2 regions of the Caballeronia sp. LZ043 genome follow, and region 1 is predicted to be linked to the other one. Evidence: predicted binding sites of a transcription regulator. Region 1 holds the regulator's gene; the other holds the start of a gene.
What was found. The regulator HrcA, encoded in region 1, represses chaperone genes, less so after heat shock. The targets are predictions, from matches to a motif close to TTAGCACTCNNNNNNNNNGAGTGCTAA.
Positions count from the first base shown of each region.

Region 2: a site for HrcA is predicted at 2,054-2,080, ahead of rpoH (RNA polymerase sigma factor RpoH). Genes of this name have one in related genera too.

Region 1 is NZ_JARUXT010000001.1:380,709-388,405, reverse strand. Features, by position in the region: gene dnaK (molecular chaperone DnaK) at 1-1,263, opposite strand, end outside; gene grpE (nucleotide exchange factor GrpE) at 1,495-2,094, opposite strand; gene QCE64_RS01830 (hypothetical protein) at 2,483-2,644, shown strand; gene QCE64_RS01825 (RNA-binding S4 domain-containing protein) at 2,616-3,023, opposite strand; gene hemH (ferrochelatase) at 3,049-4,116, opposite strand; gene hrcA (heat-inducible transcriptional repressor HrcA) at 4,249-5,265, opposite strand; gene QCE64_RS01810 (NAD kinase) at 5,524-6,420, shown strand; gene recN (DNA repair protein RecN) at 6,455-7,697, shown strand, end outside.
Region 2 is NZ_JARUXT010000001.1:204,070-211,766, reverse strand. Features, by position in the region: gene leuA (2-isopropylmalate synthase) at 1-760, shown strand, start outside; gene QCE64_RS01045 (nuclear transport factor 2 family protein) at 787-1,170, opposite strand; gene QCE64_RS01040 (acyloxyacyl hydrolase) at 1,215-1,781, opposite strand; gene rpoH (RNA polymerase sigma factor RpoH) at 2,160-3,095, shown strand; gene nagE (N-acetylglucosamine-specific PTS transporter subunit IIBC) at 3,234-5,057, opposite strand; gene ptsP (phosphoenolpyruvate--protein phosphotransferase) at 5,143-7,697, opposite strand, start outside.

The DNA of each region.
Region 1 (7,697 bases):
CGTCGGGATCGTGGTGTTCTTGTTGATCATCTTCGTCATGACGCCGCCGAGCGTTTCGATGCCCAGCGAAAGCGGCGTGACGTCGAGCAGCAGCACGTCCTTGCGGTCGCCCGACAGCACCTGGCCTTGAATCGCAGCGCCAACCGCCACGGCTTCATCCGGGTTCACGTCACGGCGCGGATCCTTGCCGAAGAACTCCTTCACCTTTTCCTGCACCTTCGGCATGCGCGTCATGCCGCCGACCAGGATCACGTCGTCGATTTCGCCGACCTTCACGCCCGCATCCTTGATGGCGATGCGGCACGGTTCAATCGTGCGCTCGATCAGCTCTTCGACGAGCGCTTCGAGCTTCGCGCGGGTGAACTTGAGGTTCAAGTGCTTCGGACCCGACGCGTCTGCCGTGATGTACGGCAGATTGATGTCGGTCTGCGCCGTGGACGACAGTTCGATCTTGGCCTTTTCAGCCGCTTCCTTCAGGCGCTGCAGCGCGAGCACGTCCTTCGAGAGGTCGACGCCCTGCTCTTTCTTGAACTCGCCGATGATGTAGTCGATGATGCGCTGGTCGAAGTCTTCACCGCCGAGGAACGTGTCGCCGTTGGTGGAGAGCACTTCGAACTGCTTCTCGCCATCCACGTCCGCGATTTCGATGATCGAGATGTCGAACGTGCCGCCGCCCAGGTCGAACACGGCGATCTTGCGGTCGCCCTTTTCGGCCTTGTCGAGACCGAAGGCGAGCGCGGCTGCCGTCGGTTCGTTGATGATGCGCTTGACTTCCAGGCCGGCGATGCGGCCCGCGTCCTTGGTAGCCTGACGCTGGCTGTCGTTGAAGTACGCCGGAACCGTGATGACGGCTTCCGTCACCGGCTCGCCGAGGTAGTCTTCAGCGGTCTTCTTCATCTTGCGCAGCACTTCCGCGGACACCTGCGACGGCGCGAGGTTCTTGCCGTGCGCCTCGACCCATGCGTCGCCGTTGTCGTGCTTGACAATCTTGTAGGGCATCAGGTTGATGTCCTTCTGCACTTCCTTCTCTTCGAAACGGCGTCCGATCAGGCGCTTGACCGCGTACAGCGTGTTGCGCGGGTTGGTGACCGACTGACGCTTCGCCGGCGCGCCGACGAGAATTTCGTTGTCGTCGAGATACGCGATGATCGACGGCGTGGTGCGCGCGCCTTCCGAGTTCTCGATGACCTTGACCTGATTGCCTTCCATCAGCGCCACGCACGAATTCGTGGTGCCGAGGTCGATACCGATGATTTTGCCCATTTTTTATCCTCTCCTAGCTTTGATCGCAGTGGCGTTGCGGCGGCGAGTTGGATCGCCCGATGCCGGCGGATCCGCCGACTCATTCGCCGATTTACCGGGCCGAACACCCAAAATTCATACCTGTACGCAAGATAAGTGCGCCAGTTTCGATTTCAAGACCCTGAAACCGATGCGGTCTATAGTTTTTTTGCGAAGCGGCCGGCTACGCACCGGCTGGTTCGCTCGAGCGCCTTACTTCGGAGCTGCGACAGTCACGAGCGCCGGACGCAACACGCGGTCGGCAATGACGTAGCCTTTCTGCAGCACCGAAACGACCGTGTTGGCATCCTGCTCGGCGGGCACCATCGAAATGGCCTGATGACGATGCGGATCGAACTTCTCGCCCACTGGGTTCAACGCCACGACACGGCCCTTTTCGAGGGCGCCCGTGAGCTGCTTGAGCGTCAGTTCGACGCCCTCGCGCACCTTGGCGAGGTCGCTCGACTGGTCGGCCAGCGCGGCTTCCAGGCTGTCCAGCACCGGGAGCAGGTTCTCCGCGAAGCTTTCGATCGCGAATTTATGCGCCTTCGACACATCTTCCTGGCTGCGGCGGCGGACGTTTTCCGTCTCTGCCTTCGCGCGCAGAAAGTCTTCTTTCAGCGCGACGATGGTGGCCTGCGCCTCGGCGAGCGCGGCATCGGCCGCGTCCGGCGCGGCAGACGCTGCGTTGGGCTGCGCGGACTGCGCCGTTTCGGCTGCGGCCTGGCCAGGAGTGGCATCGGCGGCCTGGCGCGCGGTTTCGTCGGCGGGCGTGGGGTTCTGGCTCGCTGAATTCTCTTGCGTGTTTTCCATGTCGCTGAATGTGTATTGCTGTGAGTTGAATCGGATGAGAAAACAGGGCATTGGCGCTGTTTTCCGCACTAGCTGCGGAAGTTGGGGCATCACGGACATTTTCAAGCCGTGACGGCGAACTTTTCGGACGATTTTCAGCGTGCAGACGAAGCGCTGACGCCTGAAACGAGCGGTAACGCGCGTTTTGCCGCACCGCGCAGAATGAGATTGAGGGAAAGCCCCCGGTCTCCTACACTCCAGAGAAGCACCCGCAGGACGCACGTTAACCCTAATCCTCCGAATGCTTCAAACCCGCTTCAGCCTTTGCCCGTTTCCTGACCCTGCCCCGTAGCGCCCGCATGCACCTGCATGCGCCTCGTGGCCGGGGAAACCCATTACCGGGGGTACCATGAAACTGACCTTTGCTATCGCGGTGGTCGCCCTGGTACTCGTCGCGGGCACCACCACCATCTGCATGTCAGGCGCGGTCACCGACCGCACCACCGAATACGGCGGCGTTCACGCCACCATGGAACGCTACTTCAATCCGAACCAGAAAGTTTGTCGATGACGCGCCGGTCGCGCTTCGTCGGCCTGCCCTGCAGCTGCGCGGCCGGCTCGCGGAAGGTCCGGCGCCGTTCGGCTTCGGCCATGCGTTGCGCGCGTCCGTCCTCCGTCTCGGCATAGAGCGTCTGCGCCACGCTGGCCGGCCCGCGCACGTCGCACACGCCCAGCACCTCGACCCGCCAGACAATGCGCTCGATATCGATCTCGACGAGATCGCCCACGCGCACTTCCTTCGAAGGCTTCACGCCCGCGCCGCCGATCTTCACGCGGCCCTTCTCCACCGCGTCGCTCGCGAGCGAACGCGTCTTGAAGAAGCGCGCCGCCCACAGCCATTTGTCGATGCGCAGGCGCCCGCCGCGATCCGTCGAAATCTTGTAGTTCATCGCTGCATGCTGGTTGAAGCCGGATTCACGCGACCGCGCTGAGCGGCTGCGGCGCCTGCACGGGCCACCCTTGCAGATGCTGCGCCGCGATTTCGCCGATGCCCTTGATCCACGCAGGCGACGCGTTCAGGCAGGGAATCCGGTGAAAGTGCTTGCCGCCGGCCTTCAGGAACTCGTCGCGCACCTCGATGCCGATTTCCTCGATGGTCTCCAGACAATCCGCCGTGAAACCGGGGCAAAACACGTCGACGCGCGTCACGCCGCCCGCGCCCAGTTCCGCGAGCGTGGGCGCGGTGTAGGGCTGCAGCCACTCCGCGCGGCCGAAGCGCGACTGGAAGGTCACGCGGCACTCGACCGGCGTGAGCCCAAGCGCGGCGGTGAGCAGCGAGCCGGTCTGCTGGCACTGGTCGTGATACGGATCGCCGAGATCCATGGTGCGCTTGGGCACGCCGTGGAAGCTCAGCACCAGTTTGTCGCCGGCCGCGAAATCCGGCGCGCCGTGATGCCGCCAGTAGTCGCGCACCTGCTCGGCGAGCGCGGCGATATACGCGGGATGATCCGCGTAATGGCGCACCGTGCGGATCTCGGGCTGATTGCGCACGCGCTTCAGGGCGGTAAAGGCGTCGTCGAAGGCGGTGGCCGTGGTGGAGGACGAATACTGCGGATACATGGGCAGCAGCAGGATGCGCTCCGCGCCTTCGAGCTTGAGCTGATTCAGCATGGCGCCGATGCCGGGTGTGCCGTAGCGCATGGCATAGTCCACGATCACGCGATAGTCGTTCGCCGCGAACAGCCGCCGCAATCCTTCCACCTGCTTCTCGGTATGCACCCGCAGTGGCGAACCTTCCGGCATCCACACCTGCGCATATTTGCGGGCCGAGGCGCGCCCGCGCAGCGGCAGGATCAATAGCCGCAGGATGAATTGCCAGACCAGCGACGGAATCTCCACCACGCGCGGGTCCGACAGGAACTGCGCCAGATACTTGCGCACGGCCCGCGGCGTGGGCGCGTCCGGCGTGCCGAGATTGATCAGCAGCACCGCGACGCGATGAGAAGCGCTGGGCTGCGAGGGCAACTCGAGGTCGAAACGCATAGGGCAGGCGGGCCGGAGGCGGTGGCTGAAAGGTGAGGACCATTATAGCGGCGCGCTTTCGGCCGCATCATCGGCCGAATGGCCGAGTAGCGCCGCCCGTCGACACCCGTCAAGATGAGCGCAACGAGGACGTCACTGATGACTGAGCGACATCGAGAGCAGCCGCGCGGTGATATCCACGATCGGAATCACACGGTTGTAGGCCATGCGCGTCGGGCCAATCACGCCGAGCGTGCCCACGATCTTCCCGTTCACTTCGTACGGCGCGGTAACCACGCTCATTTCCTCGATGGGCACCAGGTTCGACTCGCCGCCAATGAAGATCTGCACGCCCTGCGCGTGGCTGGACACATCGAGCAGTTGCAGCAGCGAGGTCTTCTGGTCGAACAGGTCGAAGAGCTTGCGCAGCCGCGCCATGTCGGAGGAGAGGTCGGCCACTTCCAGCAGGTTGCGCTCGCCGGAAATGAGCACGGTGTCCATCGGGTCCGTCTCGGTGGTGGTCGCCACCACGGCGGCCTGCATCAGCGTGGTCATGTCGCCGCGCAGCTGGTCGATTTCCTCGCGCAGGCGGCGGCGCACCTCGTCGAAGGACAGGCCCGCGAAATGCGCGTTGATGTAGTTGGAGGCTTCCGTGAGCTGGGACGGCGAGTAATCGCGCTGGGTCGCCATCATGCGATTCTGCACGTCGCCCTCAGGCGTGACGATGATGAGCAGAATGCGTTTGTCCGACAGCCGCATGAACTCGATCTGCTTGAACATGTGGCTGCGGCGCGGCGTCAGTACGACACCCGCGAACGAAGACAGGCTGGACAGCACGCTCGCCGCGGCCGCGACGATCTTCTGCGGTTCCTCGCCCTGCAAGCGGGTCTTCACCGCGGTTGTCATCGCTTCGTCTTGCGGCGCTTCCACAGTCAGCATCGTGTCGACGAACAGGCGGTAGCCGCGCGGTGTCGGAATGCGTCCCGCCGAGGTATGCGGACTCGCCACGAGGCCCAGGTCCTCGAGGTCGGACATCACATTGCGGATTGTTGCGGGGCTCAGCTCCAGGCCGGAGTGCCGTGATAACGTGCGCGAACCGACCGGCTGACCTTCGGCGATGTAGCGCTCGATCAGCGTCTTGAGGAGGGTTTGTGCACGTGGGTCTAGCATGGCCGGATTTTAGCTCAATGGGGCAGGTGGCGGCGCGCCGCGGCTCATGGGTAGAGTTGGGGTGGGTCTGGCGTTCCACGATTCTCACGCTGCGTCACGTTGCCTCGCGTTGCAGCGCGCCGCATCGCGTTCAACGTCCGCTCCATTCTAGCGAGAAACAATGGGCATGCCGGCGCGCGTTTCGCCCCGACGTGTGCGAGCGCTTGCGGCGCGGGACCCACGGTTCTTTTCGCTCACTGACTATGGTGTAATGCCGGCATGGAAATCGGTCAATTCAAGACGGTCGCCCTCGTCGGGCGCCCCAATACGCCAGGCATCGAGCCGCCGCTGCGAGCGCTCGCCGATGTCCTCGCGCAGCAAGGCTTCGAGGTCGTGTTCGAGGCGGGCACCGCGAAGGAGGTCGGCGTGACGGAATTCCCGGCGCTCTCCATCGCCGAGATGGGCGCCCGCGCGGACGTCGCCATCGTGCTCGGCGGCGACGGCACCATGCTTGGCATCGGCCGGCAGCTCGCGCCGTACAGGACGCCGCTCATCGGCGTGAATCACGGACGCCTCGGCTTCATCACGGACATTCCGCTCAAGGAAATGAGCGAGATCATCCCGCAAATGCTGGCCGGGCAGTTCGAGCGCGAGGAACGCACCCTGCTCGAAGCGCGCATCGTACGCAACGAGAAACCCATCTATCACGCGCTCGCCTTCAATGACGTCGTGGTGAATCGCAGCGGCTTCTCCGGCATGGCCGAATTGCGCGTCTCGGTGGACGGGCACTTCATGTACAACCAGCGTTCGGACGGCCTGATCGTCGCCACGCCCACCGGCTCGACCGCCTACGCGCTGTCGTCGGCGGGGCCGATCCTGCATCCGCAGCTGCAAGGCTTCGTGCTCGTGCCGATCGCGCCGCACTCGCTGTCGAATCGTCCGATCGTGCTGCCCGACGACTCCAAGGTCACCATCCAGATCATCGGCGGCCGGGACGTGAACGTGAATTTCGACATGCAGTCCTTCACCGCCGTCGAGCTCAACGACGCCATCGAGGTCCGCCGCTCGAAGCATACGGTGCCGGTGCTGCATCCGGTCGGCTACAGCACCTACGCGACGCTGCGCAAGAAGCTGCACTGGAACGAGCATCCGTCGCAGGACACCTCCACTCTCTGATCCGATTCGCCAGACCCTCTTCCGCGAAGCATCCATGCTCCGACACCTCTCCATTCGAGACTTCGTCATCGTCGCCGCGCTCGACATCGAGTTCGACTCCGGCTTCACGGTCTTTTCGGGCGAAACCGGCGCCGGCAAATCCATCCTGATCGACGCCCTCGCGCTCACGCTCGGCGCGCGCGGCGACGCGGGCGTCGTGCGCACCGGCCAGCCGCGCGCCGACATCACCGCCGAATTCTCCACGCATGCGCTGGTCTTGGCCTGGCTGGAGGAGCACGCGCTTGGCGAAGCAGGCGCCGACACCGTGATGTTGCGACGGGTGATCGACTCGAACGGCCGCTCGCGCGCGTTCATCAACGGCACGCCGGCGACGCTCGCGCAGCTGCGCGAAGTGGGCGAGATGCTGGTCGATATCCATGGCCAGCACGCGCATCAATTGCTGATGCGTCCCGACGCGCAGCGCGAACTCTTCGACACCCACGCGCAGTTGCTGGACACCGCCGGCGCGGTGAATCGCGCGTGGCGCGCCTGGCGCGACGCCCAGCAGGCGCTGGAAAGCGCGCAGAGCCGCGATCGCGAGCTGCAACTGGAACGCGAACGCCTCGCATGGCAGTTGAGTGAATTCGACAAGCTCGCGCCGCAGCCGGGCGAATGGGAGGAAGTGAGCGCGGAGCAGCATCGGCTGTCGCATTCTGCGAGTCTCATCGACGGCGTGCAGGGCGCGCTCGGCGCGCTGTCCGAGTCCGACGAGGCGATGATCTCGCAGCTCGGCGCCATCACGTCGAAGCTGCGCGGCCTCGCGGATATCGATCCGGCATTGAACGACGTGCTCGCGTCGCTCGAACCGGCCGAGATCCAGTTGCAGGAAGCGGCGTATTCCCTGTCGCACTACGCGCAGCGACTCGAACTCGATCCCGAGCGGCTGGCGCAAGTGGACCGGCGCATGGATCAGCTGCACTCCACCGCACGCAAGTTCCGTCTTCAGCCGGAGAACCTGCCTGAAGAGCACGAGGCACGCCGCCGCCAGCTGGCCGAACTCGACGCCGCAGGCGATCTCGACGCGCTCGCCGCCGCTGCCGAAAAGGCACGCGGCGTCTATCTCGAACAGGCGAAGGGCTTGTCGAAGGCGCGCGGAAAGGCGGCGAAGAACCTGTCGAAGGCGGTCACCGAAGGCATGCAGGAACTGTCGATGGCAGGCGGCAGCTTCGACGTCACGCTTGTTCCGCTCGCGGAAGGCGGCGCCAACGGTCTGGAGCAGATCGAGTTTCGCGTCGCGG
Region 2 (7,697 bases), 180 kb from region 1:
GGACATCGACGCCGTGCGCCGGCTGATCGAACGCTGCAACCAGATTCCGGTGCATCCGCGTCATCCGTATGCCGGCGACCTCGTGTTCACCGCGTTTTCGGGTTCGCATCAGGACGCCATCCGCAAGGGCTTCGCGCAGCGCGAGCCGGGCACCGTCTGGGAAATTCCCTATCTGCCGATCGATCCCGCCGATCTCGGCCGCAGCTACGACGCCGTGATTCGCGTCAACAGCCAGTCCGGCAAGGGCGGCGCGACCTATCTGCTCGAACGCGGCCTCGGTTTTACGCCGCCGCGCCGCGTGCAGATCGAATTCAGCCACGCCGTGCAGCAGGTCACCGATGCCTCGGGCGCGGAAATCGGCGGCGAGGCGATCTGCGAACTCTTCAAGCGCGAGTATTTCGACGCGGGCGGGCCGGTGTCGCGCGTGGACGCAGCGACGTTGTCGGTGTTCGGCAAGCGCGTCACGGTGCCGGGCGCGGCGAGCGCCTCGAATGCGGCGAGCGGCGATGCATGGGCGCGGACGGTCGCGTCGGTGCTGGGCATCGAGGCCAGCGTCAACTGGCTTGAAACGGCCGTGACGGCGGGCGGCGATACGGCGGCGTTCGTCGGCTGCCGGGTCGGCGACGGGCAGACGCGCTTCGGCGTCGCGGTGCATGCGAATCCGGCGCTGGCGGTCGCCGATGCGGTCGTGAGCGCGGTGAACCGCTCGAAGCGCGTCGGACAGGTGGAACGGCAGGACGAGACGGTGGAGACGGCGTAACGCCGGGTGGAGGGGGCGGCGCGCAGCTATTCGAGTGCAACGCGCGTTGCCTGCAGCGCCAGCAGCTGCCACTGCCCTTCGCTCTGGACGTGGACCGCGGTGTAGGCGATGGGAAACAGCAGCGCGCCGTTCTTCGATTCCATTTCGATCAGCGCCCGCCCCGACACCAGGCAGGTGTCGCGGCCTGCTGCGAAGACGTCCTGCGACTGGATCTCGATCTGCCGATACCGCCGCCGGCCCGCGGTGATCGCGTCGATGAACTGGCGCTTGGTTTCGCGCTTGCCGTTGGTGTGGACATAGCAGACGTTCTCGGCCAGCAGCGCGTCGAGCGCCGGGCCGTCGCCTTCGACCATGGCCCGGAAGCGGTCGCGCTCGAGGCCGCGGATGGCCTCAATGGTTTTCGCCGGCATCTGTCGGTCCTCTTGAGTCGAGGAACCGCTGCGCCGGCGCCTCGTCAGAAGTTGTATTGCAGATAGAGCTGGCTGAAATTTATACCAGGATTCGGCTCTTTGATACTGGCGTTCGAGAGATGCTGGAAGCGGAAGCCCGCCTGATAGTTCTGCTTCTCGCCGAAGATCATGCCGACGCCGACCATGTCGGCGAACTGGAACGCGGTGGACACCGTGAAGTCCTGCGTGATCCGCGTGTGCGACAGCAGCCGCACGCCCACGCCCGCCTCGATGAACGGCCGGAAATAGCCCGAGCTCTTCACGAAACGCAGCACCGGCGTCAGACCGAATTCCCAGATGTTCGGGTGCACGGCATTGTCTTCAGTGGTATGCCAGTACGACACGTGGCCCTCCCCGACGACCGTAAAATGGAAGCCGCCGATTTCCCACCAGGTGAGGCCGGGATCCCAGACCAGGCCGAGATCGGCTTTTTTGATGTCGCGATCCGCGACGCCGCCGGCAAACTGCACGCCGAACCGGTCAGCATGCGCGGCAGCCGAGGCCAGGCCGAATGCGGCGCAGACTGCCAGACGGGACAGCGGACTCAGCCAGGAACTCTTTTTTTTATGCATGGGCACCCCATATGCTCCGATGACAGGCGGGTTCACGAGACGACAGTCGTCTGGCGGATTCTAGAGACCTTTTAAAACAATTGCAGGATTTGCTGCTGCCTTACACTTTTCGTTGAATTATCTTTCGTCTGCCAGGTTCAAACTGGAAATACATTCGACACTGCCCCCCATATCGGTAAGTCTGACCTTGTACGCCGCAACAGTCTGTCCTATTAAACCCGCAACTCTGATAGCATTTGTGGGAACTCCCGCATATCCCTCCCCTCTAACACTTAGCACTCGTTGAACCGGAGTGCTAATATCGTGCTTGACTTGTCGCGGCTGGATTCAACAGAAGGCCAAGGCAACCAGCAATTGTTGATTAAGGAGCTTATGAGCGTGTCCAATGCGATGACCCTTCCGAATGTACTGAGCTCGGCACCTGCCAAGGCATCTTCGGCAGGCGCGCTGACGTACGCACAGTCGTCGATGTTGACCGGCCAGATCGGCAACATCGATTCCTACATACAAGCAGTGAACCGTATTCCGATGCTGTCGCAAGCAGAGGAACGTCAGTACGCCACTGAATTCCGCGAACAGGGCAACCTGAACGCCGCGCGCCAGTTGGTGCTTTCGCACTTGCGGCTGGTCGTGTCGATCGCCCGCAACTATCTTGGCTACGGCCTGCCGCACGCGGACCTGATCCAGGAAGGCAACATCGGTCTGATGAAAGCCGTGAAGCGTTTCGACCCGGAGCAAAACGTGCGCCTGGTGTCGTACGCCATGCACTGGATCAAGGCCGAGATCCACGAATACATTCTGCGCAACTGGCGCATGGTCAAGGTCGCAACCACGAAGGCCCAGCGCAAGCTGTTCTTCAATCTTCGCAGCCACAAGACCAGCCATGCGGCATTCACGCCGGACGAGATCGAAGGCCTCGCGAGCGAACTGAACGTGAAGCGCGAGGAAGTTGCGGAGATGGAAACGCGTCTGTCGGGCGGCGACATTGCGCTCGAAGGCCAGGTGGAAGACGGCGAGGAAGCGTTCGCGCCCATCGCCTATCTGGCTGACTCGCACAACGAGCCGACCAACGTGATCGCCGCGCGCCAGTTCGACAAGCTGCAAAGCGACGGCCTGGCCGACGCGCTGGAGTCGCTCGACGAGCGCAGCCGCCGCATCATCGAGGCGCGCTGGCTCGACGTGCAGGACGACGGCTCGGGCGGCAAGACGCTGCACGAACTGGCCGATGAATTCGGCGTCTCGGCGGAGCGCATTCGCCAGATCGAGGCCAGCGCCATGAAGAAGATGCGTTCCGCGCTGCACGACTACGCGTAACGCCTGACTATGCCTTAAGCAGAAACTGCAAGGCCGGCCGTCGCAAGACGGCCGGCCTTTTCTTTTTTCTTGCTCCGAATGCAGCATAAGTAACGGCGCCCGCAGGCGCCGTTACGTTACGACAGCTCCATCACCGCATCACGCCGGCAGGGGCGCCGCGCCGCCGCCATTGTTCGACAGACGCGTCGACATCTGCGCGGCATAACGCTGCGCCGCCGCGCCCACGACAATGTGGAACGTATCCGCCGACACCCACGCCACATCCAGCGCCGACAGCCGCTGCCGATCCACCGACGAAGGATCGCGCACGACCACACGCAGGCGCGTCGCCGCGACGGCATCGAGCGAGGCCACATTGGTCGCGCCGCCGAACACCGCGAGCCAGCGCAGCGGATCGGGATCGAGCGGGCCGGCGGTTTGATCGCCGGAAGTCGCGGTAGCCGTAGCCGTGGCCGATGCCGCAACAGCCGCCGCCGGTTGCGCCGGCGCCGACGATGCCGGCGTCGCGCCGCGCTCCGACGAATGCTCCAGTTCACCGCGGATTTCATCGGCGATGAGATCCGCTTCCGGCCCGATGATGACCTGTACGTTGGTCGCGCCGCGCTTGAGCACGCCACGCGCGCCAATCGTCTTCAACTGCGCTTCCGAGACCTTCTCCGAGTTCACGACCGAGAGACGCAGGCGCGTCGTGCAGGCATCGACGAGCGTCAGGTTCGACGCACCGCCCAGCGCGGCAATGTACTTCGCGGCACGCGAGCTCGCGGCCGACGCGGCCACCGTGCCCGGCAGCGGCGGAATCAGGCCGCCTTCCACCGTTTGCGTGGCATCGGTTTCAGCGTCGGTCGTGGCCGGCTCACGGCCCGGCGTCGCCATGTTGAAGCGGCGGATGAAGAAGCGGAACAGCCCGTAGTAGATGACGAAATAGATCACGCCGATCACGAGCGCCAGCCAGCCGCGCTGCGACAGCCCGTAGTTCAGCACGTAGTCGATCGCGCCCGCCGAGAACGTGAAGCCCAGATGGATGCCGAGCGCGGAGCAGATCGCAAGCGACAGCCCCGTCAGCACGGCGTGGATGCCGTACAGCACCGGCGCCAGAAACATGAAGCTGTATTCAATCGGCTCGGTCACGCCGGTCAGGAACGCGGTCAGGGCCATCGAGAACAACAGGCCGCCCACCACCGCGCGGCGCTCCTTCGGCGCTTCGTGGAACATCGCGAGGCACGCGGCCGGCAGGCCGAACATCATGATCGGGAAGAAGCCGGTCATGAAGCCGCCCGCGGTCTTGTCGCCGGCGAAGAAACGATGCAGGTCGCCATGCACGATCGCCCCGCCGTCGGGCGGGGTGAACGAACCGAACACGAACCAGGCCAGCGAATTGATGATGTGATGCAGGCCCGTGACGAGCAGGATCCGGTTCAGCACGCCGAACACGAAGGTGCCGAGCGCGCCGGCCGTCGTGAGCCAGTTGCCCGCGCTGTCGATGGCCGCCTGCACCGGCTGCCAGACATAGCCGAACACGATGCCGAGTATCAGGCAGGCGACGCCCGTGACAATCGGCACGAAGCGCTTGCCGCCGAAGAACGCCAGGTACTCGGGGAGCTTGATGTCCTTGTACTTGTTATACAGATAGCCGGCCACCATCCCGGCGATGATCCCCGACAGCACGCCCATGTTGAGCTTGTCGTTGATGTCCTTCATCACGGCGATCTCGATCAGATAGCCGATCGCACCGGCCAGGCCCGCCGTGCCGTTGTTGTCCTTCGCGAAACCCACCGCCACGCCGATGGCGAACAGCAGCGGCAGATTCGTGAAGATGGCGTCACCGGCGTCGGCGATCATCTTGATGTTGAAGACATCGGGCTGGCCGAGCCGCAGAAGCAGGCCGGCCACCGGTAGCACGGCGATCGGCAGCATCAGCGCGCGACCTAGTCGCTGCATTTTCGCAAACGGGTTGGCGTCCATCGGGTTCTCCAAAAATATAGGTCTTGTCGTTACTGCTTCGGGGATGGCCAAAAATGGCTTGCGCGCGACGGACCGCGGGGGACGATCAGTCCTGCGGCCAGATCTCGCGGCTTGCCGCTCTTACTGCCTGTGCCGATTCGAGCGCGAGGCAATCCTCGGCGCGCTGACGGCAAAGCTGATAGTCGAGATTGCGCACCCGCGCCTTGATGCCGGGCACCGACACCGGATCGACCGACAGTTCGGTCACGCCGAGGCCGACGAGCAAGGGCGCCGCAACCGGATCGCCGCCGAGCGCACCGCACACGCCGACCCACTTGCCGTGCTTCTCCGCGCCCTGCACCGCCGTCTTGATGAGGCGCAGGACAGCCGGATGCAGACCGTCCGACTGCGCGGCGAGATCGGGCTGGCAGCGGTCCATCGCGAGCGTGTACTGGGTCAGATCGTTGGTGCCGATGGAGAGGAAGTCCGCGTATTTCGCGAGCTGGTCGGCGAGCAGCGCCGCCGACGGCACCTCGATCATCACGCCCACTTCCACCGGCTCCGTGCGTCCCGCTTCGCGCGCCAGTTCGTCGATGCGCGCGCGTAGGCGCTGAAGCTCGCCGGAATCGGTGACCATCGGCAGGAGAATGCGCACCGCGCTCGCCGGCTTGACGGCCAGCAGGCCGCGCAGCTGGTCGTCGAGCAGATCGGGGCGCACTTGTGCGAGCCGGATGCCGCGCAGGCCCAGCGCCGGATTTTCCTCAGGCGGCAGCGTCAGGTAGTCGACTTCCTTGTCCGCGCCTACGTCCAGCGTGCGGATGATGGCCGTGCGGCCCTGCAAGGCGTCGACGATTCCTTGGTAGCTCTCCGCGTGCTCAGTGGCGGTGGGCGCCGACTGGCGATGGATGAACAGCAGTTCGGTGCGCAGCAGGCCGACGGCGTCGGCGCCGTTCTCGACGGCGGCCTTCGCGTCGTCGAGCGTCGCGATGTTGGCGGCGACTTCGATCGCCCGGCCGTCCTTCGTCGAGGCCGCTTCTTGCGACAGCTTGCGGTTCGCTTCGCGCACGCCGGCCAGACGATCGCGCTCGGCGCGGGCGCGTTCGACATCGACGTCGGTGGGCGCATGCTCGAGGCGGCCCGCCGAGGCATCGACGACGACCTGCGTGCCTTCCGGAATGGCGTGCAGCGCATCGCCGATGGCGACCAGCGCCGGGATGCCGATCTGCCGCGCGATGATCGCCGCGTGCGAAGTTGCGCCGCCGCGCGACATCACGAGCGCCGTGACGCGCGTGCGGTCGAGCGAGGCCAGGTCGGACGGGGTGAATTCGGTCGCCGCGAGCACGGCTTCCGGCGGCAGTTCCGCTGCCGCCGTATTGGTCAGCCCGAGCGCGCGCAGCACGCGCTTGGCGATGTCGCGCAGATCGGCGGCGCGCTCGGCGAGGAGATCGTCCTGCACGTTCGAGAGCAACGCGATCTGCGTCTGGATCGCTTCGCGCCACGCAAAGCCCGCGCTCTTGCCGAGGCTGATCAGATCGCGCGCGGCGTCAACCAAAGTCGGGTCTTCCAGCAGCACGCGATGCACCGCGAAAATCCCCGCCTCACCCACCGCGCCGCGCTGCGAGGCAGTGCGCACGGTCTCGCCGAGTTCGGCATCGACCTGGGCGATGGCGCGATCGAGCGCACGGCTTTCCGCCGCCGACGAACCGCTCGCCTGCTCCGGCGGCACGATGTCCTGGTCGTCCCATCGCACCAGCTTTCCGACCGCGATGCCCGGCGCGGCGCACACGCCCGCGAGCGTGTTGGGCGGCAGCGGCTGGCCCGCGTCGGCCGTCCGCGCAGCCGACGCGACAGGCGCCGGCGAACGCGTCTGCGCCCGCGATTCCTCGACTTCGCCATGCGCCTCGCGCAGCAATTCGGCGGCGACCGCGTCCACGGCCTGCTGCGCCTGCGCGCCGATGCCGACCAGTTCGACCGTCACGCCTTCGCCCGCACCGAGGCTGAGCAAGCCGACCACGCTCTCCACCGGCGCTTTCTTGCCTTCGTAACGCACTTCCACCTTGGCGTCGAAACCGCGCGCGGCCTCGCGCGCCCGCGCCGCCGGCCGCGCATGCAGACCGCCCGCGCTCGCCAGCGTCAGGCGACGGCGCGCCTCTTCCATGACGAGCGCACCCGAGCGCGCCGTCTCGGCCCGCTCGCCGGCTTTCGCACGGAGAACCAGCAAGCGCGCACCGGACTTCAGCACGCCGCGCCCGGCGCGCTCGATGACATCGAACGCGTCGCCGTTGGCGATCGCGATCACGGAAACGAGGCTCGGCGCGTGTTGCGCGACAAAATCTGCGTTGAATTCGATCAGCGGCTGGCCGGCGCGCACCTCGGCGCCCTGCTCGACCATCGGCGCGAAGCCCTCGCCGCCCAGCTCGACCGTGTCGATGCCGATATGCACGAGAATTTCCGCGCCCTCCTTCGTGCGCAGCGTCACCGCGTGATGGGTGCGCGCGAGATGGGTCACGGTGCCGTCGCAGGGCGCGGCCAGCACGTTGTCGAGCGGATCGATGCCGATGCCGTCGCCGAACATGCCCTGCGCAAACACCGGGTCCGGCACGTCGGCGAGCGGGACGATCGGGCCGGTGAACGGCGCGAGCAGCACGACATCGCTCGGGT